Regions from separate parts of the Pseudoalteromonas sp. Angola-7 genome, predicted to be linked through region 1. Evidence: predicted binding sites of a transcription regulator. Region 1 holds the regulator's gene; the other holds the start of a gene.

Region 1 (11,531 bases):
CATCCATAATTTGAGTACCTAAATTACGGCTGCTTTGTAGCTCTTCAATTAATCGCATACGTTGTTGTAAATTCTCTTTTCGCTTATCAAGATTTCTAATTTCACTGATTTTTTTATCAAGCATGCTTATTTCTGAGCTTAAATAATTATTTTTTAAATTTTGGCCATCTTTTAAACCCGCGTAAAAAGAGCTAAGTAAGTACATACTTGCAAAACAGCCAATAACAACCGCAACTAAAATTGTTATAAATTTCTTTTTTGATTCTTCACGCTGTAGCTCTCGCCACGGCAGTAGATTTATATGTGGCATGATGAAAAGCTCCTTAATGCCAAACCAGTAGCAATGGCAAACTGCGTTCTATTTCGCTGCATTACATTTCTGTCTACTTTTGGCGAAACTTCCATATTTGCAAATGGTTCAGCAATCACAGCATGAATACCGAGCTCTTCAATTAACAACCTATCTAAACCGTCAATCATCGATGTACCGCCGGTTAGCACAATATAATCTACTTGATCTTTACCTGTGGTTGTTAAAAACATTTGTACTGCACGGCGCACCTGTTGCAATAATGATGTTTGAAACGGTGCCAGCACTTCAAAAGTATAATTAGGGGGTAAGTCACCCGTTGTTTTGCCAATTTCAGCCTCATCAAAGCCTTTATTATAGTAAGACACAATGCTGTTAGTGTATTGGTCGCCGCCAAACACTTGGTCACGGGTATAAATTGTTTCACCTGCTTGAACAACACTAACCAACATTAAAACAGCGCCAATATCTACCACAGCAACACACTTATTAAAGGCGTCACTTGGTAATTGCTGATAATACACATCCATTGCTCTACTTAACGCATAGCTTTCAACATCAACCACTTTAGCGGTTAAGTTTGCCGCCTCAAGTGCGCCCACACGGGCTTCAACACTTTCTGTACGCGCAGCAGATAACAACACATTCATTTTACTCGGGTCGGCTTCGTTGGTAGAGAGCTTTTCAAAATCTAAACTCACTTCATCAAGGGGGTAAGGTATTAAGCTGTCAGCTTCTATTTCAATTTGCGACTCTAATTCAGCGTCACTTAATGAAACATCCATAAAAATAACTTTAGTGATAACGGTTTGCCCTGATACAGCCACTGCCGCTGATTTTAAAGATTTTGGTAGTTTTCTTTTTAATTTTGTAATTATGTTACCAATTGCTTCAATATCCTGAATAGAGCGCTCGCTCATTGCGCCTTTTGGCATAGGTTCAATTGCAAGTGCTTCTAGTCGAAATCCCGTTTCAATTTCACTTAAAAGCACTGCTTTGATAGAGTGCGATCCGATATCAATTCCGACCATCGCAGTGGATGGCTTTTGAAATAGTTGACTTAGCATGTTTGCAACTTGACCTTTGTTTTAATAATAAACAAGTTATAATTTTTTTAGTAAAAAATATTATTCATTTTTTAATCAATATATACTAGCAGTCTAAACTCGCAATTGGGAGTCCATTTAGGGAAATATAAGTGATTTTATTAAAACGAACATTACAATTTTTTATCATTTGCACGTTATTTGGTCTGATCACTTTAATCAGCCTTTATTATTACGTTAAACCTGATATCCCCAGTGTGCAAGTTTTAAAAGACGTGCAATTACAAACCCCTATGCAAGTCTTTACAAAAGATGGACTCTTAATTAATCAATTTGGTGAAAAACGCCGCATCCCCGTCACTATAGACGAAATCCCCCAGCCTTTAATTGATGCTTTTTTAGCAACAGAAGACAACCGTTTTTATGACCATATTGGTATAGACCCTATTGGTATTGTCCGCTCTGCTATTGTGTTAATTTCAACAGGTGAGAAAAAACAGGGCGCGAGTACCATTACTATGCAGCTTGCTCGTAACTTCTTTTTAACACGAGAAAAAGCGTATATTCGTAAAGTTAAAGAGATTTTTATAGCTCTACATATTGAAAGTGTATTAACAAAAGACGAAATTCTTGAGCTGTATCTTAATAAAATAGAACTAGGTAATCGTGCATTTGGTATTGGTGCTGCTGCTCAAGTTTACTATGGCAAAGAGCTAAAAGACCTCACTCTTGCACAAATGGCAATGATTGCCGGTTTACCTAAAGCCCCTTCGGCGCTTAACCCAATTCGTAACCCAATTAGAGCTAAAGCACGCCGTAATGTAGTGCTTGGTCGCTTGCTTACTGAAAACTATATTACGCAACAACAATACAACGACGCGGCTAACCAGCCTATCACTGCTTATTTTCACGGTGCCGAGATAGACCTTTACGCCCCTTATATCTCTGAGATGGTTCGTGCTGAGATGGTTGAGCGCTACGGTGTAGAAAAAGCATATAACTCTGGCTTTAAGATATTTACCTCTGTGGAGTCTAAAGTTCAAAAGGCTGCGCAAACAGCTTTAGTTAATAATTTACATAACTACGATATGCGTCATGGCTTTCGTGGGCCAGTAGACGTGTTATGGGATCCAGAAACACAGCCAGCCTTAAGTGAGCAGCAAATTATAGAAAAGCTAAAACCTGTTAAAGAAATAGCTGATTTGCATGCTGGCGTGGTGTTAAATGTGGCAGAGAAAACTGCTGACGTTATTTTAAAAAATGGCCAGCGCACCACACTTGATTGGGATAATTTAAAATGGGCGCGCAAATACATTACTCGCTACCGCCAAAGTTTTGCCCCTAAAGCCGCTACTGACATTCTTACCCCTGGCATGCAAATATGGCTGCGTAAAAATAACGACGACAGTTACCTACTAAGCCAAATACCAGAAGCTGCCAGTGCACTTGTTTCACTCGACCCACAAGATGGTCGTATTAAAGCTATAGTAGGCGGTTACAGTTTTGAGCAAAGCCAATACAACCGAGCGGTACAAGCTAAACGCCAAGTTGGCTCTAATATTAAACCCTTTATATATTCTGCTGCGCTCGAAAATGGCTATACATTGGCCTCTATTTTAAACGACGCGCCAATAAACCAGTGGGATAAAAGTTTAGGTGTAGCGTGGCGACCAAAAAACAGCCCAGCCGTTTATAATGGCCCTATACGTATTCGCCGTGCACTTGCGCAATCTAAAAACGTTATTTCTGTGCGCTTACTTCGCGGTGTAGGGTTACAACGCACCGCCGATCACTTGCTTAAGTTTGGTTTTAAAGATGCTGATATTAACCGCAGTGAATCGTTAGCATTAGGGAGTGCATCAATCACGCCATTAGAGCTTGCTCGCGGCATGAGCGCATTTGCTAATGGCGGTCACTTAATTGAACCTTACTTTATATCTGAAATTCAAGATGCCTATGGCAATGTACTATTTAAAGCAAACCCAGCTCTTGCTTGCGATGAAGACGAGCTATTACCCGTCTCTCAAGCAATGGATAGCTTCAACAACAACCTAGATACCGACACAACAGATGATACAGCCACGCAACCACGTTGTGCACCGCGTGTTATATCAAAGCAAAATGCTTTTTTAATTGCTGAGGCAATGCACAGCGCAGTATGGGGTGGCGGTAGCTGGACCCATAAAACAGGCTGGAGCGGAACTGGTTGGCGTGCGCAAGCATTAGATAGACGCGATCTATCGGGTAAAACAGGCACAACCAATGACTCTGTCGATACTTGGTTTAGCGGCTTTAACCGCAATGTAGTAACATCTGTATGGGTTGGTTTTGACAACCCAGGTAACTCGTTAGGACGCTCAACCTATAATAACAACCTAGATAGCAGTCAAATCTCTGGTGCTGAATCGGGCGCCAAAACGGCACAGCCTGCCTGGGTTGATTTTATGAAAGTGGCGCTTGAGGGCACACCAGAGGCGCCAATAGAGCCTCCTGAAGGACTAGTTTCAATTCGTATCGATTTAAAAACAGGTTTGTTAAGTCATAAAAACGACTACACCAGTCGCTTTGAATATTTTGAAAAAGGCACTGCACCTACAAAATATGTGCTGTCTCAGCCAACTGATATTTTTGAAGAAGATACAAAAACAGAAGAAGAGTTATTCTAAAAACAAAAACGGCAGCTTACACAAGCTGCCGTTTTACTATTAATATTTGCCTGCGCTATTTTAGGTTTTTAACTAACCAATATAAATCAGAGTGCACTCCCGCGGCGGTCACTTCTTTGCCTGCCCCAGGGCCTTGTATTACTAAGGCGTTTTCGTTGTACCACTGGCTATTAATAACAAAGATATTATCGCCAGGTGTTAAGTTAGCTAAGGCGTCCCCTTTAGGCGCGTAAGTTATACCTACCTTCGCCGATACTTTACCCTGCTCTAATGCCAATAAACCGGTATACCTAAGTACAGCATCTTGAGCATTTGCCGCATCGGCATGGTGTTTAATAAACGCATTTAGCTTATCTTTATTCGCTAAAAAGTCACCCCATGAACCTTGGGCTAACTCATCAGGCATTAATGCTTGTAAGCTTATATCATCTAAATCTAATTCAATGCCAAGCTCGCGCGCAAGTATCAGCAATTTACGTTGCATATCCCGGCCCGATAAATCCTCGCGAGGATCAGGCTCTGTAAAGCCCATTTTTTGCGCTTCAAGAACAAGGTCAGAAAATGCCACACTGCCATCGTACTTACTGCATAGCCACGAGAGTGTCCCCGAGAAAACACCTTCAATACGCGTAATTTTATCGCCACTATTTTGTAAATCGGCCAACGCAAAGTTAATCGGCAACCCTGCCCCAACACTGGTGTTGTAGCGCCAATGCAAATTACGCTCGCTAATACTTTGGCGCAGCGCGTTATACCAACTAGATGCAGCAGTGCCCGCGTACTTGTTAGCACTTATTAAATGGCAGTCTCGCTCTACAAAGTCGGTGTATAATTGGCTAAATTGCTCGCTTGCCGTTATATCAACAACAACTTTGTGCTCGTAATCAAGTTCGTTTAATGCACTTAATAAATCCGCCTGCTCATAAGCAACGGCATTATGCTGCCATTGTTTTTTCCACTGTCCGAGTGTAATACCCGAGGCATTAAATAGCATATGTTGCGAGCGAATTAACCCAACTAGCTTAATACTATAATCGCCCGACAAACGCTTAAATTGAGCATCTAGCTGGCTTAAAAATTCATCGCCTACATTACCTAAGCCAGCCACAACCAGAGCAACTTCTTGGCCTTTATTAATTAATTTTTCGTGCAATAAACTAAGTACATCGCTTTCTATTAACTGATCCGTTAACAGCAATGTATAGCCTGTATCTTGATGAATAAAACGAGGGTGAATACTTTGCTGATTTAAAACCTCAGCCGCTAATGTACTTAGCGTATAAACATCTTGCGTAGGCGCAACCACCGCGCAGCCATTTAAATTAGACTCGCTTATATTTGCTCGCCCAGCGAAATAACTCACTACTTGATGCGTTGCACCCGCGGGCACAACTAAGTATGTATCGCCGTTGTGTATAAAATGATGAAGGCTGTGCTGGATAAGCTGGCTAACATGCGCCACTTCACCCGCGTTAAGGCCTTCAACGAGCAGTAAATCAACGTTTTGTAATGTAGTAATAAAACGTTTTTGCTTAGCTTTGCCTTGTTTTACAATATCGGTAGGAGCAGTTTGCACATCAAAACTACTACGTACAGCCAGTTTAATATTACTGTTTTTTAAAGGCGAAAGCGTTTTAGCATGTAACACAGGGTTACCCAATCGAGCTAATAAGTTAGCTTGTTCACGGCACACCTTGTTGTACTTAATCGCCTTTTCAACTTTACGTGGGTCGGCACTAAATACCCCTGGCGTATCAGTCCAAATACATACATTTTGTGCGTCGCAATAATTGGCTAATAAGGTGGCGCTGTAATCACTGCCATTGCGCCCAAGCGTAACTGTTTTACCATCAGCACTTGCTGCGATAAACCCTGTTACTACGTTAATTTTATTTGCATCAATAACTTGCCTGCATTGCTGTTTGTTTTGCGCATGCAAAAGCTCCCCGCTTGTTACACTAAACAGCGCTCTAGCATCATGAGCACACGCTTGAATGTTTAATTGCGTTAAATAGGCTGCCAATAATCGCGCAGACCACAGCTCACCATGCGCCAGTAAGGCCGCCTCTTGCAACTGCTGCTTGCTGGCTTGCTCCGCTACATCACTTAGCTCTTGCGCTAACACAGCTAAAGCCGTGTGTTTAGCATCGGCTTTTAATAACTCTTCAATTAATGCCGTTTGGTGATTACTCAATTGCAGCAAAATATCAGCAACGGCTTGCTTATCTTGTTGTTGATAACTTTGCCACAGCGAAACCAATGTATCGGTGGTTTTACCCGCAGCAGATACAACCACGCAATCGCCAGGCTGTGTGTGGCCAATAATTATTTTTGCCACACTTTGATAGCGCTCGCCCGAGCTTAAGCTCGAGCCGCCAAATTTATGTACACTTTTTACCATACTCAATCACCACAAAGCTGGATGAGCAGCCTGCTGCTTTACATCACCATTGGCATTGCCTGCAGCTTTACCAACACGCCCTACATTTTTATTTTGCCCAGGTTTCACTAAGTTAAATACACGCTCAAAATCAGCAAGTAGGTCTTCTACATCTTCAATACCGACCGAAATACGAATTAGCGTATCGCCCACACCCGCCTCTAAACGTGCTTGAGCGTCCATACCTGCGTGAGTCATGGTCGCAGGATGACAAATTAAACTCTCAACCCCACCTAACGATTCTGCTAAGCTAAATTCTTTAAGGCTTGTTAAAAACGCCGCGGCATCATTCACATCGCCTTTAATATCAAAACTAACCATACCACCAAACCCAAGCTGTTGGGCTTTAGCAAGCGCATGTTGAGGATGCGATTCAAGGCCTGGGTAGTAAACTTGGCTAACATACTCAGAGCTTTCTAAGTATTTAGCAATTGCCAGGGCATTTTCTTGGTGCTGTTTTAAACGCACATTTAAAGTACGTAAACCACGTAACGTTAAATAGCTATCAAATGGTGCGCCGGTAATACCAATGTTATTGGCCCACCAAGCAAGCTCATCACCAAGCTCTTGTGTAGCAGCAACAACTGCACCGCCTACAACATCAGAATGGCCGTTTATATATTTAGTGGTTGAGTGCACAACAATATCTACGCCAAACTTAATTGGGTTTTGTAATGCCGGTGATAAAAAGGTGTTATCGGCGGCCACTAATGCACCGCACTGTTTTGCTATATCCGTCACGGCTTTAATATCCGTTAGGCGCAGCACAGGGTTACTTGGTGTTTCTATCCAAATTAATTTAGGTTTAATGGTTAAAATTTGTTTTAGGCTTTCTGGTTTAGTTAAATCAAGCACTTTAAGTTTAAGCAAGCCGCGCTTTTCTAACGACGTAAATAAACGGTAGCTGCCGCCATAACAATCGTGAGGAATAACCAATGTATCATCGTTATTTAATAACTGTGTGGCTAAGTGCACTGCTGCCATGCCCGTAGCAGTAATAATTCCGCGTGCGCCACCTTCAAGTTCTGCTAGAGTGTCAGCTAAAATATCGCGATTAGGATTACCACTGCGTCCATAGTCGTATGCGCGCTTAGTATCAAAATCGGCAAACGAATAAGTCGTCGATAAATAAATTGGCGGTACAACGGCGCCATGATGTTTATCGGCATCAACCCCATTTCGAACAGCAATGGTTGCTTTGTTTTTTTCGCTCATATTCGTCACCTGATTAATTTGGATGTTTAGACGTCTAAAAGAGTAAGTTATCCATTATAATAAGTCAAAGCTTTTAAAGCTCTAGATGGCTAAAAATAACAGACGCGTAAAACTTCAAGAAAGCTGTATTTACTATTACAGCCAGCTTATTAAGATAGATTGCTATCTATTATTTGACTATCTTTTTTAAAACGATAGAATTTCACGCATATTTACACGCTTTTTACGCCGTGTGAGAAATTAATAATCTGAGGCAACGATACATCTTATGGCTAAATGGAATGGTGAGTATATTCACCCATACGCAGAACACGGGAAAAAATCAGAGCAAGTTAAAAAGATCACCGTTTCGATCCCGCTAAATGTATTAAAAGTATTAACTGATGAGCGTACACGTCGTCAAATAAACAACCTGCGTCATGCAACAAATAGCGAGTTACTATGCGAAGCGTTTTTGCATGCCTTTACAGGCCAGCCATTACCTAATGATGATGACCTACGTAAAGATAACGCAGAAAAAGTACCTGAAGAAGTTAAAAAAATAATGCAAGAAATGGGTTTAGAAGTGCCTATTTTAGACGAAGAATAAAACGTCTTTTTAAACAAAAAAACCTCAGCATGCTGAGGTTTTTTTGTTTAAGCGCTATATATTACGCCATATAATTTTCCGGTAAGTCAATTTGTGCTACGCCCGATTCAACAGCAGCAATAGCAACCGCCTTGGCTATACGTGGTAATAAACGCGGGTCCATCGGTTTAGGAATAATGTAATCTGCACCAAATTCGAGCTTTTCTACACCCGCTGCTTTTAATACTTGCTCAGGCACTGGCTCTTTAGCAATACTACGAATAGCTTCAACAGCGGCTATTTTCATTTCATCGTTAATTGCGCTTGCACGTACATCAAGTGCACCACGGAAAATAAACGGGAAACATAAAACATTATTAACTTGGTTAGGGAAATCAGAACGCCCCGTTGCCATAATTAAGTCTTTACGAGCACTGTGCGCAAGCTCAGGTGCAATTTCAGGATCTGGGTTTGAACATGCAAACACCACTGGCTTATCGGCCATTAGTTTTAGATCTTCAGGTGCAAGTAAGTTAGGACCCGATACACCTACAAACACATCAGCATCAGCAATTACATCTTGTAGAGTACGTTTATCTGTATTGTTAGCAAAAAGCTGTTTGTATTCGTTTAAGTCATCGCGGCGAGTATGAATTACCCCTTTGCGGTCTAGCATATAAATATGTTCGCGCAGTGCACCACACTTAATTAACAGCTCCATACAAGCAACCGCTGCAGCGCCAGCACCTAAACATACAATAATGGCATCTTCTATTGATTTGCCCTGCACTTCTAAGGCGTTAAGCATACCTGCCGCAGTTACAATAGCGGTACCGTGTTGGTCATCATGAAAAACCGGAATACTGCAACGCTCAATAAGTGCTTTTTCAATTTCAAAACACTCTGGCGCTTTAATATCTTCTAAGTTAATGCCACCAAACGTATCGGCAATATTAGCCACTGTATTTATAAAGTCTTCGGTGGTGCGATGCTTAACTTCAATATCAATAGAATCTAGGCCAGCAAAACGTTTAAATAAAAGCGCTTTACCTTCCATAACAGGTTTAGAGGCTAATGGCCCTAAATTACCCAAACCTAAAATTGCCGTACCATTACTGATCACCGCAACCATATTACCTTTACCGGTATATTTATATGCATTGGCTGGGTCTGCTGCAATTTCGCGCACAGGCTCTGCAACACCAGGGCTGTATGCTAATGCTAAATCTTGCACCGTTTCGGCTGGTTTTGTTAGCTCAATGCTGATTTTGCCTGGAACGGGGTGAGAGTGGTAGTGTAATGCTTGTTCACGAAAATCTGACATAACGCGATGGTATCCTGCAATTTAAGTTAAGTGAGAGGGAGTATGGGGCTAAGATACTCTTATTATTTTTAAATTCCAAGCAATATCAGGTCTATCCTGTTATATGCTATATCCGTTAATTTTAAGTGATTTATCAGCAACTTCGCTAAAAGTTATCAATATTAAACAAATAAAAATTCATTCAAAAAGTGCTTTTTCAGGTTCATTTTGCCCTGCCAGTATTTTTGTAAAATAGCAGAATAGTAAAATAGTAAAATGCACCAATATGGCGCGTTTATCACCGTTAAAAACAAATATCGCCACGATAAGCACTTTTAGCAGCTTGGTTAAAAATTAACGTATAAAAAATATAGAGAAGAATTGTGAGTTTGTCTGCAAAGGTTTATGCATATTCAGAATAAGAACAGGAAATAGTTATGCACACGTAGTACGGCAACAATCGGTGATTTTTTAGTAAAAATGATGAATTTTAGGCACAAAAAAAGCACCCGAAGGTGCTTTTTTTACTAAACAGCAATAATTACTTCTTGCTGCTAAGTGCACCGAAGCGCTTGTTGAAGCGATCAACACGGCCGCCAGTGTCTAAAATCTTTTGCTTACCAGTGTAAAACGGGTGACACGCAGAACATACGTCTAAGTGAATGTCTTTACAAAGAGTAGAACGAGTTTCGAATTTGTTTCCGCATGAACATGTTGCAGAAATTGCTTCGTACTTAGGGTGAATACCTTCTTTCATAGGAACCTCTAGTTAAGGCCGCATCGCTCTCCAAACCCGAAGTCTGGCACCATACGTCGTTAAAACAAATTTATAGGCCGCGGATTTTATCCAACTAGCTTGCCCCGCACAAGCTTTAATTACGCTTTTTGCCAAAAAAGTAACCAACCAGCGCTACCACATCCATTTGTATGTAGGTTTTTAGCCTTATTTTTAGTACATTAAGCTATTACCCTTTATCACATGAGTTGTTATGCGTTTTGTTGAAGTTGCTATTAAAGTTCCGTTACCACGCACCTTTGATTATAAAATAGATGAACAACTCATCTCGCCCTCGGCGCCTATTATGCCAGGGATGCGTGTTTTAGTGCCTTTTGGCAATCAAAAGAAAGTAGCGGTTGTTCTTGCACTTAAAACGCATACCGACGTACCAGATAACAAAATTAAAGCGGTTACTGAGGTTATTGACCAAACCCCTATTTTATCATCACAGCATTTAGAACTGCTTAGCTTTACTGCACGCTATTATTGCTACCCGCTCGGCGAAACCATACACATTGCGCTGCCAGGTGCGCTTCGCCAAGGTGAAAACCCAGATAAAACCAGCATTAACATGGTTAGCCTTACCGAAAAAGGCGCAAAGGTTCCATCGTTAAAAGCGAAAACTCAGTTAAATTTACTAAAGCAACTCGCGCAATCGGGTAAGTCGTCGGTAACCGAGCTAAAAGCGCTCGGCTTTAGTAAAAAAACAATAGATGCCCTAATAGATAAAGAGCTTATAACCCAAAGCATTGAGCATGATAATCAATGGCAAAGCGTTGCGCCCACAGTCGGCACTAAGCCAGTACTTAATAAAGAGCAAGCCGTAGCGTGCACTACAATAAATCAAAGTGTTGGCTTTAAGAGCTTTTTATTAGAAGGTGTGACAGGCAGTGGTAAAACCGAAGTGTATTTACAATGCCTAGAAGAAGTCCTTAAACGTGGCGAGCAAGCCTTAGTATTGGTGCCTGAAATAGGCTTAACGCCACAAACTGTTAACCGATTTCGTCGTCGCTTTCCCGATACGCCAATTATGCTATGGCACTCTGCCCTAACCGATAACGAACGCTTGCAAACATGGCGTTTTTGCGAAAAAGGCAGCTGCGCAATTGTAATAGGTACCCGTTCGAGTATTTTTCTACCTTTTTTAAAGTTAGGAATGATAGTGGTTGATGAAGAGCATGACTCTTCATTTAAACAGCAGGATA
Region 2 (11,531 bases), on a different contig from region 1:
ATGAGTTTGATGTAACCAACGGCGACAAAGTAATTTTAAAGGTAAAACGCGAAGGTAAAACCAGCAAATGCCCAACACTTACTAATAGCTTAATAAAAAATTATGTTGAGTTTTCTGGTGCTGCATTTCCGCACGTAATTATTCCGCTAATGGGTAAGCAAGATGTAATGATTAACCCAGCGCGCCCTATGGTTATTTACGAGTCGATGATCATTAACCTTGATAACATTAATATTCAAGCACCAACGCTTGAGTTTGCTGAGCCAAGTTTTGAGTACACGGGTAAGCGCGGCAAAATTACCTTGCGCTTTAATTTACTAGAAAACGGCGAAAAAGTGGGTTTTGGTGAAAAGCACATGGTGGTGTCGGGTATTCGTGAATACTGCCAAGCAACGGTTGATGACTTAATCGCATTTTATAATGAGCGAAAAGCCACCTTAAAACCGGTTTAACGTCATTAAATTATAATACCAATTCGCAATAAGACTTAATCATTTTTAGGGGCAAAAAGTGTTGCTATCTGCATTAAAAAATTCTCATTTAGAACAACTAAATAGCGAATTTTTTGCCTAGCTATCAACACGTTTATCTGTCCTCAAAATAGCTCACTTAATTAAGCGGATTGGTATAAAAAAGGCGCTAAATACATTGTTATTTAGCGCCTTTTTTATTGGTGTAGGAAATACAACTAGGCTCAATACTTTTCTGAGCTGGTTAATTTACGCAGTACCGTAATATGCGTACAATAGTGCTCTTTGTTATTTTAAAGCTAAGCCTATGTCTGCCACATCGTTCTCATCTCTTAAACTCGATTCGTTATTACTAACCGCAATTGAGCAAAATAATTACACCACGCCTACCGCAATTCAGGTTAAAACTATTCCGCACATATTAGCGGGCAGCGATGTAATGGGCAGCGCGCAAACAGGCACAGGTAAAACAGCCGCCTTTGTATTACCACTACTACATAAGCTTTTAAATACACCAAAAAAAGATGAGCCAGGCATAGCCCGAGTGGTTATTTTAACGCCCACGCGTGAGCTTGCTCAGCAAGTGTTTGCAAGCTTTGAAAAATACGCCCAAGGCACAAATATTCAAGGCGCTTTAGCGTATGGCGGTGCAAGTATTGGCCCGCAAATTAAAGCGCTTAAAACGGCGCAAGTGATAGTCGCAACGCCTGGGCGTTTACTTGATCATATTGTTAAAGGCAGTGTGGTGCTTTCAAGTGTTGATTCGTTAGTATTTGATGAAGCCGACCGCATGCTGGATATGGGCTTTATTGATGAAATAAAACGTATTTTGCGCCACATTCCGGGTGATCGCCAAACCTTATTGTTCTCAGCCACATTCGATGACAGCGTGTTTGAGCTGAGTAAAAAACTACTTAAAAACCCCGAGCTAATTGAAGTTGATAAACGCAACTCAGCCGCCGTTGAAGTAGAGCAAGTTATTTACGCAGTTGATGAAGAGCGAAAGCGTGAGCTTGTATCACACATGATTGGCATGAAAAATTGGCGCCAAGTACTTATATTTACACGTACCAAACAAATGGCCGATAAACTTGCCAAAGAAATGTGTAAAGACGGCTTAAAAACTGAGTCTATCCATGGCGATAAATCACAAGGTGCACGCGACCGTGCATTACAAAACTTTAAAGAAGGCACAACGCGGGTTTTAGTTGCCACCGATGTAGCTGCCCGCGGTTTAGATATTCCGGCGCTTAAATACGTAATAAACTTTGAGCTACCTTACATAGCAGAAGATTACGTACACCGAATTGGCCGTACGGGGCGCGCTGGCGAGCAAGGCCTTGCCATGTCGCTGGTAAGTATTGACGAGCAGTGGTTACTGGAAGAAATTGAAGTGCTACTGGATACCCGCTTAGCACCACAATGGCTAGAAGGTTACGAGCCTGATTTAAACAAGCCACCTAAAGATAACCGTAAAAACACCAACAAAGCGCGTAAAGATCGCGATAAAAAGCGCATTACCGGGCAAAGAGCACCAAGTAAACGCCGCAGAAAGTAGCCTTAAACATATTTATTTGGCTATACTAAGGCCACTAAATAGCTGAGGTATAGTTATGTTTGAAACAGATCAGTGGGCGTTTTCTGGTATCGATGGCCAAATATCATTACATAAATGGCAAAAAACCATTGATCTTATTACGGGGCTTTTTTCGGCCCCCTCTGGTTATATAGTTCAGGCTACTAGTAAAGGTTATCGTGTAGTTATTAGAGCTAATGAAGGTGGCTCACACTTTGAAACCAACCCTATACTCCCTCCCGAAACTCCCTTATTTTGTAAATATGTAGCCGAAAACAACAACACTTTGTATGTTAGCGATACCCGCAGCGATACGCAGTGGAATACCATGCCCGAGGTTATTGAAGATGGCGTTGAATCCTACCTTGGCTTGCCAATTCACTGGCCTGAAGGTGAAGTATTTGGCACCTTGTGTTTAAAAGATTCAAAAAAAACCAGTTACACCGATGAATATTTTGAGCTAATAGAGCAGCTTCGTGATTTAATTGAAGACGATTTAGCCCTTATTTATAGCTTTGAGCAAATGCGCGAAATAGCCATGCTCGACCCGCTTACCAATATTTATAATCGCCGTGCACTTAGCTTACTTGCCCAACACAAACTTAATTTAGCGCTGCGTTTAGGTTTTGATGTGTGTTGCTTGTTTATTGATATAAACGACTTTAAAAAACTAAACGACACTTATGGCCATGAAATAGGCGATCAAGCGTTAATCCTCTTAGCAAATACCTTAAAAACACATTTAAGAGAGGCTGATATAGTAGGGCGTTTAGGCGGCGATGAATTTGTAGCAGTAATGCAAATTAGTGATAGAAGTAAGCTTAGCCATATTATTGATAAAATAAAAATTGAGTATACAAACGCACTATTAGAAAACAACGTATGCGCGCTGACACTCAGCATAGGCGAAAGTTTTACTAATAAACAAAAGCAACCTTTTGATACGTTATTAAATTTGGCCGATCACCAAATGTATAAAAATAAACAAGCGTACAAATTGGCTAAAAAAGCATAATAATAAAAGTAATACACTTAAACATAGCAACAAAAAAGCAAGCCATTAGGCTTGCTATAAACGGGGATAATTAGGCTTTAAGCGATTTGTTTTTCGGCTAGGTTTAATTCCATAATGGCTTTTAATAAACGGTATAAGTTTATTGATGCGTCAATTTCTTCTTTACGGTTTGTTAAGCTTTCAATATTTAAGCCCAGTGGCACATCTAGGTGCGCACAACTTTTGAGTATTAGGTCGAGATTTTCTCGGCAAATACGTACAGATTCACTTAAGGTATTGTCTGCATCAAGCATGCGCCATTTAGTGGCCTCTGGCACTGAGATACCCAGCCATTGCATAAACTCTAAGGTTTTATCGCCACCGCATGGCGTAAACGTTAAAATAATCCGTTTTGGTGTAATACCTTGTGCTTTACAGGTACGCGCATAACTTGTTATTAGCTCTATAGTTGCTTGCGCGTCGTAAACCGCTTGCGATATAAAAAACTGACAACCTTGTGCTGTTTTTTCTATAAGGCGTTCGTGCTCATTTCGCTTACTTGAATGTCGCTCAGCAATGGTGACGCCCCCTAAAAAGAAGTCATCACTTTGCTCTGCAAGCGTTTTATAGGCATCGGGCAAGCTTAGTTTTATATCACCTACCGATGAGGGGCTACCCACTAAAACGACATTTTTTAAATCGTAGTCGTTTTTAGTTTCATCCAACCAGCCTTTAAATTCCTCTACACCACGTTGTGCCACACTTTTGTAAGTAATGACATCTGGAGCAGATAAATTACGTAGTAAGTGGCTGTATTCACGTGGGTCTACAGTTTGTTTAAACGGAAATGGGCGTGCTTTATCTGTACGGCTACTTTCATCTTGAATGTCGTAAATTATCACGCCGTCGTATTCAATTTCGTGTAAGCGAGCAAGTAGTTTTTCTGCAATGATTTTTAGTTGCGCTTTATCAGTACCAATTTTAGGTGGAGTAGTACCAATAAGATAAACACCTTGATTGGTGTCTTCTATTTTTTCTTGTAGTGATAAAGCCATAATCCTCATTCCAGCTTAGTCCAATGTATGTAATTCAATATAACAGCCATTTAGACGTCTAGATAGATTTATTTAATGAAAGTTTTTCAATCAACTTGAGTTTTTTTCATACTTAAATGTTTTTAAAATAGGGAATTGACACAGTTGTTTACATTATAAATAGCCGATGGGCTCTTATATTTAGTGGCTTTGGGGCATAATCTAAGCGAGTTAGCATTAAACCTAATAACAAATTTGCTCAATTTAAAAAGGGACAACAATGAAATTTAAATTACTAGCAACAAGCTTAGCGGTATCACTGGCACTAACAGGCTGCGCAACACAGCAAAGCGAAAACACCCAAACGGCACAACAACAGCAAACAATAAAAGCTGACGAACGTGTATTTTCGCAAGAGTACTTAATCGAAGAGCTTGATAACGGCTTACGCGTAATGGTTGTTAAAACCGATTACCCCGATGTCGTCTCGCTGCAAATTCCGGTCTCGGTTGGCTCGCGTAATGAAGTAAAAGCAGGTAAAACCGGTTTTGCTCACTTTTTTGAGCACATGATGTTTAAAGGCTCTAAAAAATTTCCGCAAGAGGAATACACTGCCATATTTAAAAATGCAGGGGTCGATAACCGTGCTTACACCACTAACGATTACACAAACTACCATTTAAATTTTTCAAAGCAGCACCTTGATAAAGTACTTGAAATTGAAGCCGATATTTTTCAAAACTTAACCTACACCGAAGAGCAATTTAGAACCGAAGCGCTAACGGTTAAAGGGGAGTATTTAAAAAATAACGCCAGCCCAATTCGTAAGTTATTGAGCGCAGTACGCGAAGAAGCGTTTGATACGCACACTTATAAACATACCACCATGGGCTTTTTTGAAGATATAGAAGCCATGCCAGATCAAATGGCGTACGGTAAAGAATTTTTTGATAAGTTTTATAAGCCTGAATATGTATCGCTAGTGATTGTGGGCGATGTTGACCCACAAGCTACAATGGCTATGGTTAAAAAACATTGGGGTGGCTGGAAAAAAGGCGATTACGTTGCCGATATTAAAGCTGAGCCAAAGCAGCAAGCACCTAAATATGTACATGAGAAAAACGAAGGTTTGCCTGGTCATTGGTTGCTTGTATCTTACAAAGGTGCTGCATGGGAGCCTGCTAAAAAGGACAGAGCCGCACTTGATTTAATCTCACAGCTTTATTTTTCTAATAACTCCGATTTATACCAAGAGCTAGTTGTTGATAAACAAATAGCGAGTCAAATGTTTACCTACAATCCAGAGACAAAAGATCCTGGCTTACTGCATGTGTTTGTAAAAGTAGAAAACGAAGATGATTTAGCAAAAGCACGCGATGCTATTAACCGCACTTACGCAAAAGCACGTACCGAACTTGTTGATGAGCAAAAACTAAGTGATTTAAAGTCTAACCTTAAATACAGCTTTATTAACGGCTTAGATTCATCACAAGCGATTGCATCAACCCTTGCAAGTTATATGCATTTTGAGCGCGACCCAGAGGTTATTAACCAACTTTATAAATCGGCCGACAACATCACAGCACAAGACATTAAAACCGTGGCTAATAAATATTTTGTAGATGACGCGCGTACTACTGTAACTATGTCGGCACTTGATAAAGCGCCAGGCTTTGAACAAGAAACAAGCTTAAATGCATTAGTAACTAAGCATGATAAAGCGCCAGAGGCACCAGTATTTAAAGTGCTTGATAAAACGAATAGCTCGCCGCTGATTGATGTAAACTTTTTATTCAATACAGGGGCTGCTGCAGACCCGCAAGGTAAAAAAGGGGTTGCTGCGCTCACCGCCGCTATGCTTGCTCAAGGTGGCTCGCAAAGTACGAGTTACAAAGACATACAAAAAGCGCTTTATCCGCTTGCTGGCAGCTTTGGTTATCAAATAGATAAAGAAATGCTGTCATTCCAAGGGCGTATTCATAAAGATAACGCTGCCACATGGTATGCGCTTGTAAGCGATCAATTACTTAACCCAGGCTTTAGAGACGATGACTTTAAGCGCCTTAAAAAAGAAATGATCGACGGTATTAAGTCGGGATTAAAAGCCTCTAACGATGAAGAGCTAGGTAAAGAAGTGCTTTACAGCGCACTTTACAAAGGCCACCCATACGAAAGCTACAATTACGGTGATATTTCGGATTTAGAAGCACTAACGCTTGATGATGTAAAAGCCTTTTACAACACAGAGCTTACCCAATCAAAACTAACACTGGGTTTAATTGGCGCTGTGCCAAAAGCGCTTAAAACCGAAATTATGAGCGACTTAGCAACCTTACCTAAAGGCGAGCAAAGCCGTTTAAGTATTCCTGATGCGCCAGAGCTTAAAGGTCACCATGCCACGATTGTAGAAAAGTCGGCGCAATCTACTGCGGTATCGTTTGGTTTTCCAATTGATACTATTCGTAGTAGTGAAGATTGGACAGCCCTTTGGCTGGTGCGTTCGTACTTTGGTGAGCACCGTAGTTCTAACTCATACCTGTATGAGCGAATTCGTCAAACACGTGGTATGAACTACGGCGATTATGCCTACATTGAGTACTTCCCACGTGGCATGTTTCAAACTAAGCCTGATGCAAACTTAGGACGCTCTGAGCAAATATTCCAAATTTGGTTACGCCCGCTGCGCTCTAATAACGATGCACACTTTGCAACACGTACCGCTTTGTTTGAGCTGGATAAGCTTATTAAAAATGGCTTAACCGAAAAAGACTTTGAAGCAACACGTAACTTTTTAATTAACTACGTACCGCAGCTTGTCGCAAGTCAAAACCGCCAATTAGGTTATGCACTTGATAGTGAATTTTATAACACAGAGTCGTTTGTAAAATACGTGACAAGTAAACTTGAAAAGCTAACGCTTGCTGATGTTAATCGCGTGATTAAAGATAATCTGCAAACAGATAACGTACAGTACGTGTTTATTACCGGTGACGGCGAAGACATGAAAAAACGTTTAGTGTCAGAGCAAACATCGCCAATGGTTTACAACACAGAAAAACCAGCAGCGCTTGTTGCTGAGGATAAAGTCATTGCCGATTATAAATTAGCTATTCCAGCTAACAACATTGAAGTAATGGCTGTTGAAAAAGTGTTTCAGTAATTAATCTCTTTTTCTAACATATAAAAAATGCCCCAGTGCTTATAGCCTGGGGCATTTTTATTTAATTAGTGCTATTAAAACGTAATATTAGTTAGTCGCTAAAAGCACTGAGCCTGCGCCTAGAGCAAAGCTTATTAAGGAGCTAATAACCACTCCCGCTAAAAAGCTTTTAGTTGGCGTACTTTTAACGTCATTATTTATAGGCTCATCAAGTTTAATTAGCTCGCCTTGGCGTACTTCAAGTACCGCGCAAAGCGCCATAGTGGTTTCTTTAGAAGCGGCGCCTTCTTTTTCTACCCGTTGAATGGTCCGCAAACTTACATCGCAGGCATCTGCGAGCTGTTGCTGCGTCCAATCTAACTTATTTCTAAGCGATTTAACTGTTGTAGGATTTAATTGCACGTTAAAGCTTCCCTACAAATAGTTCAACAATAGTTGCCGTTGTATAGCCAAACACCGCGCCACCTAATGTACAGCCAGCAAGAAAAAATGCTGCCTTTTTAGGATCGTCTGAAAGGCTACTTTGAACTTGTTTGGCTATCACACTGCTATTTTTATAAAGAGTGCACTCCAGACGCCCTGTAAGTATATTAAGCATGTCAAATTTTACTTGGTACTGTGAGCCCTCAAAAGCAAAAGAGTGTGTGCTTGCACAGTAGATATTTCGTTTTTTACTGAATAGGTCATCGTTTACAAAGACTTCTTCTTTACCCGTAAAGTAGCTTCCAAAACAGGCTATTTGATTGTCGCCATCTTGAAAGTAAAATTTATAACCAAGCTTTTTTGTATTCAATATATCGTTTTTCATCATCGTTATCCTTGTTGAGTTGATGATGCTAATTTAGCGTTTGTTTTTATTTTTTACGCCGTCAGTAGTATGCCAGTAGCTAGTTTGGCATATGACAGTAACCCTGTCATGCTGCTTTAGTATCTGATTTTTAATGTAAAAGTAAAAATTTTATATTTTTTATAGACTACTTAGCTGTCATACGGAGTATTACTTCACATTGATAAATTATGCAACTAGCGTGAAGTAAAGTAACAATGTTGTGTTAAAAAAATGTTATTGATTATACTGATTAACAACAAAGCTAAAATGGAAAGCTCGTGATTGACGATAAAGCGTTTTTTAAGTTGGTACTAGATACCACGCCCGACCAAGTAGTGGTTATTAATTCTAACGGCGACATAGTCTATATAAACCGAAGTTGGCAAAGCTTTGGTGAGCAAAACGATTGTGCCTGCTGTGATATGTGGGAGCAGCAAAATTACTTAGCAGAGTGTGAAAAAGCTGCTAAAAAAGGAGATAGCTTTGGTTTAAAGGCATTTAACGGCATTAAATCAGTTATTTCGGGGGCTAATGACGACTTCTATTTAGAATATCCATGCCATAGTGAAGATGAAAAACGTTGGTTTATGATGCGAGTAGTGTCGTTTAGCCATACCGATAAAGCGTATTACGCTATTAGCCATCAAAATATTACCGAGCGTAAACTGGCTGAAGAGCAAGTACAAAAACTTGCCGCTATTGATGGCTTAACTGATATTGCTAACCGAGGCTTTTTTGATACTTTTTTAGAGCAAGAGTGGAATCGTTGTCAGCGTTTAGGTATGCCGCTTTCGTTGGCTATTATTGATATAGATGATTTTAAATTACTCAATGATACTTACGGCCACCAACAAGGCGATACATGCTTAAAAAGGGTGGCTAAAGTACTTAATGAATTTACTAAACGCCCAGGTGATTTATGTGCCCGTTTTGGTGGTGAAGAATTTGTTTTAGTGTATGGAAATACAAACTCAGATCAGGCCTTGTTAGTATTGAACGATATTTTAGAAAAATTAAAACAGTTAAACATTGAAAATAAACATTCATTACCAAGCCAAACCCTTACAGTGAGTGTAGGCCTCACTACTATTACACCCAGTAGTGACTTTACCTGTGCGTATTTAATCAAAGAAGCAGACGATTTACTTTATAAAGCAAAAGATAAAGGAAAAGATGCTTTGTGTGTGAGTGATTTAGCACTCATATAATTTTTTTACTCTTAGTTATACCTAATAACCAGAACAAATAACTAAGGCGTTAACACCTTAGGCTTTAAATCCGTTAAACTTAGGAAAAGGCTCTTTTTATATCAATTTAAGGCAGTGTAGTATTATGCGTCATGAAATTTGGCAACAGCTTCGCAGTGAAGCGAATGAAGTTGTAACTCGCGAACCACTTTTAGCAAGTCATGTGTATTCATGCATTTTAAATCATGAGTGTTTAGGTTCGGCGTTAAGCTTTATTGTTGCTAATAAGTTGGCAGATGCTGTTGTATCGGCTTTTACAATACGTGAGTTGTTTGACCAAGCGTTTGTAAAGTGCGACCGTATGCTTACCTATGTGGCCGAAGATATTAAAGCCGTTAAAGACAGAGACCCAGCAGCCGAAACCTACCTTACGGTTATTTTAAACTTAAAAGGGTTTCATGCTATTCAAGCGCATCGTTTAGCTAACTGCTTGTGGCAGCAAAACCGTAAAGAGCTTGCTCGTTTTATTCAAAGCCGAACCTCAGAAGTGTTTGGGGTTGATATTCACCCTGCGTGTCAGGTGGGTAAAGGGATAATGTTTGACCACGCCACCGGTATTGTTATTGGTGAAACGGCGGTAATTGAAGATAACGTATCAATACTACAATCGGTAACGCTTGGTGGTACGGGTAACGAGCAGGGCGACCGTCATCCTAAAATTAGAGCCGGTGTGCTTATTGGTGCAGGCGCTAAAGTGCTGGGTAATATTGAAGTAGGCGAGGGCGCACGTATTGGCGCAGGTTCAGTTGTTTTAACTGCGGTACCGCCACATACCACCGCTGTAGGCGTACCGGCTAAAATTATTGGCAGACCGGATTGTCCGTGTCCGGCGCAAAGTATGAACCAAAACTTTTTAACCACACCAGAGCCTGAAAACGAATCACACACCAGCGCCATGCTGTAATAGCAGCCTGTATAAATAAAAATAATATTAAAAGGAATTAAAATGAACAAAAATAGCTTATTAACACTAGGGATAGGATTTATTGCGGGTGTAGGTTTAACGTGGAGCTACTTTAATTTATCTTCAAGTGAGGCAAACCCCGCAAAGTTACAACATGCTGATACAAAGCAGCAGGCACCTTTTGTTCAGCCAGTTAAAAGCAGTGAAGCAACAGCAAAGCGTGTTATACCAGCAGCCCCTGAGCAAAGCGCTCGTATAGAGCAAAAAGATAATCCCCCTAAACCAGATCCACAACCGCTAGATGAGCTTCCTTTAGAAGAGCAAGTATCGCAGCTTAAACAGCAATTAGCAGCGCAAAAAGCCTTGATGAAAAACGCGGCGCAGCAGCTACGTGACCCCTCTGATGCACAAGCCGTTTTGCAAGCGCAATTTGATGAGCAAATACGTAATGAAGAGTGGGCTTATCAAACAGAAATAGCTTTACAAGATTTTTTACTTACCTCTGATCTAAGCTCTATCCCAGAGATTGTTAGTGCAGCGTGTAAAACCACCGTATGTAAATTTGAACTTGCTGCACCTACTGATAACGACTCGTTTGATCATACCCAATGGCGAGAGCTAAACGATAAGTTAATGAAGCAAGAGTTTTGGTTGCAATTTAAAAGAACAACCTCAACGTCAAGCGACACCGAGCTAACCTTACTAATGGCCACAGAGCTTTAACTGAAAGAGCTTTACAACACCGTTGATTTTATAGCGCCGTCGGCCAGCTCTGTAATTAGCACGTCACCCGTTTTAATGTGATCTACCGATTTAACCACTTTGCCTTGTTGGGTTTTGGTTATGCTGTAACCGCGCGCTAAAACATTAAGTGGGCTTACCGAGTCAAGCCTACTCGCTTGCAGCCCTAAGCTATTTTGCGCGTGTTGCAACTTGTGCTGCATTGCTTGTTCAAGCCGAGTTTGTATCTGCATAAGCTGATGGCTGGCCTGCGATAACTTTTTATCAGGCGATTGACGCATTAAACGCGGGGTTAAATTATTAAGCGTGCGCTCTTGTTGGTAAAGGCGATTGCGCATGCCCTGTTGTAAGGCAATAGTTAGCTCATCTAATCGCTGCGCTTTTTGATTAAGTTGATTGCGCGGATGACACAAGTTAAGCCGGTGCTGTAACTGTGTTGCTAGTGCGCGCTTATCGGCCATATCGTGTTTAAAGGCATTATTTAAACGGTTAATGAGCTCAATAACCTTACTATGTAGCTCTTGCGTGTTAGGGCTGACAAGTTCAGCGGCTGCTGAAGGCGTTGCTGCGCGTACA

The links. Region 1 encodes MetJ, which represses methionine synthesis genes. Its sites were predicted from a motif close to TAGACGTCTAGACGTCTA; they were not measured.
Region 2: a site for MetJ is predicted at 4,139-4,156, ahead of PSH50_RS05615 (methylenetetrahydrofolate reductase). Genes of this name have one in related genera too.

Annotation. Positions count from the first base shown of each region.
Region 1 is NZ_JAQREL010000005.1:183,575-195,105, forward strand. Features, by position in the region: gene PSH50_RS09620 (PilN domain-containing protein) at 1-310, opposite strand, end outside; gene PSH50_RS09625 (pilus assembly protein PilM) at 298-1,377, opposite strand; gene PSH50_RS09630 (penicillin-binding protein 1A) at 1,509-4,022, shown strand; gene metL (bifunctional aspartate kinase/homoserine dehydrogenase II) at 4,078-6,423, opposite strand; gene metB (cystathionine gamma-synthase) at 6,430-7,677, opposite strand; gene metJ (met regulon transcriptional regulator MetJ) at 7,946-8,266, shown strand; gene PSH50_RS09650 (malic enzyme-like NAD(P)-binding protein) at 8,328-9,569, opposite strand; gene rpmE (50S ribosomal protein L31) at 10,090-10,305, opposite strand; gene priA (primosomal protein N') at 10,538-11,531, shown strand, end outside.
Region 2 is NZ_JAQREL010000003.1:138,983-150,513, reverse strand. Features, by position in the region: gene PSH50_RS05630 (DUF3581 domain-containing protein) at 1-452, shown strand, start outside; gene PSH50_RS05625 (DEAD/DEAH box helicase) at 778-2,028, shown strand; gene PSH50_RS05620 (sensor domain-containing diguanylate cyclase) at 2,084-3,061, shown strand; gene PSH50_RS05615 (methylenetetrahydrofolate reductase) at 3,139-4,095, opposite strand; gene PSH50_RS05610 (pitrilysin family protein) at 4,355-7,234, shown strand; gene PSH50_RS05605 (helix-turn-helix transcriptional regulator) at 7,322-7,636, opposite strand; gene PSH50_RS05600 (hypothetical protein) at 7,638-8,045, opposite strand; gene PSH50_RS05595 (diguanylate cyclase) at 8,342-9,271, shown strand; gene cysE (serine O-acetyltransferase) at 9,396-10,214, shown strand; gene PSH50_RS05585 (hypothetical protein) at 10,257-10,937, shown strand; gene xseA (exodeoxyribonuclease VII large subunit) at 10,949-11,531, opposite strand, start outside.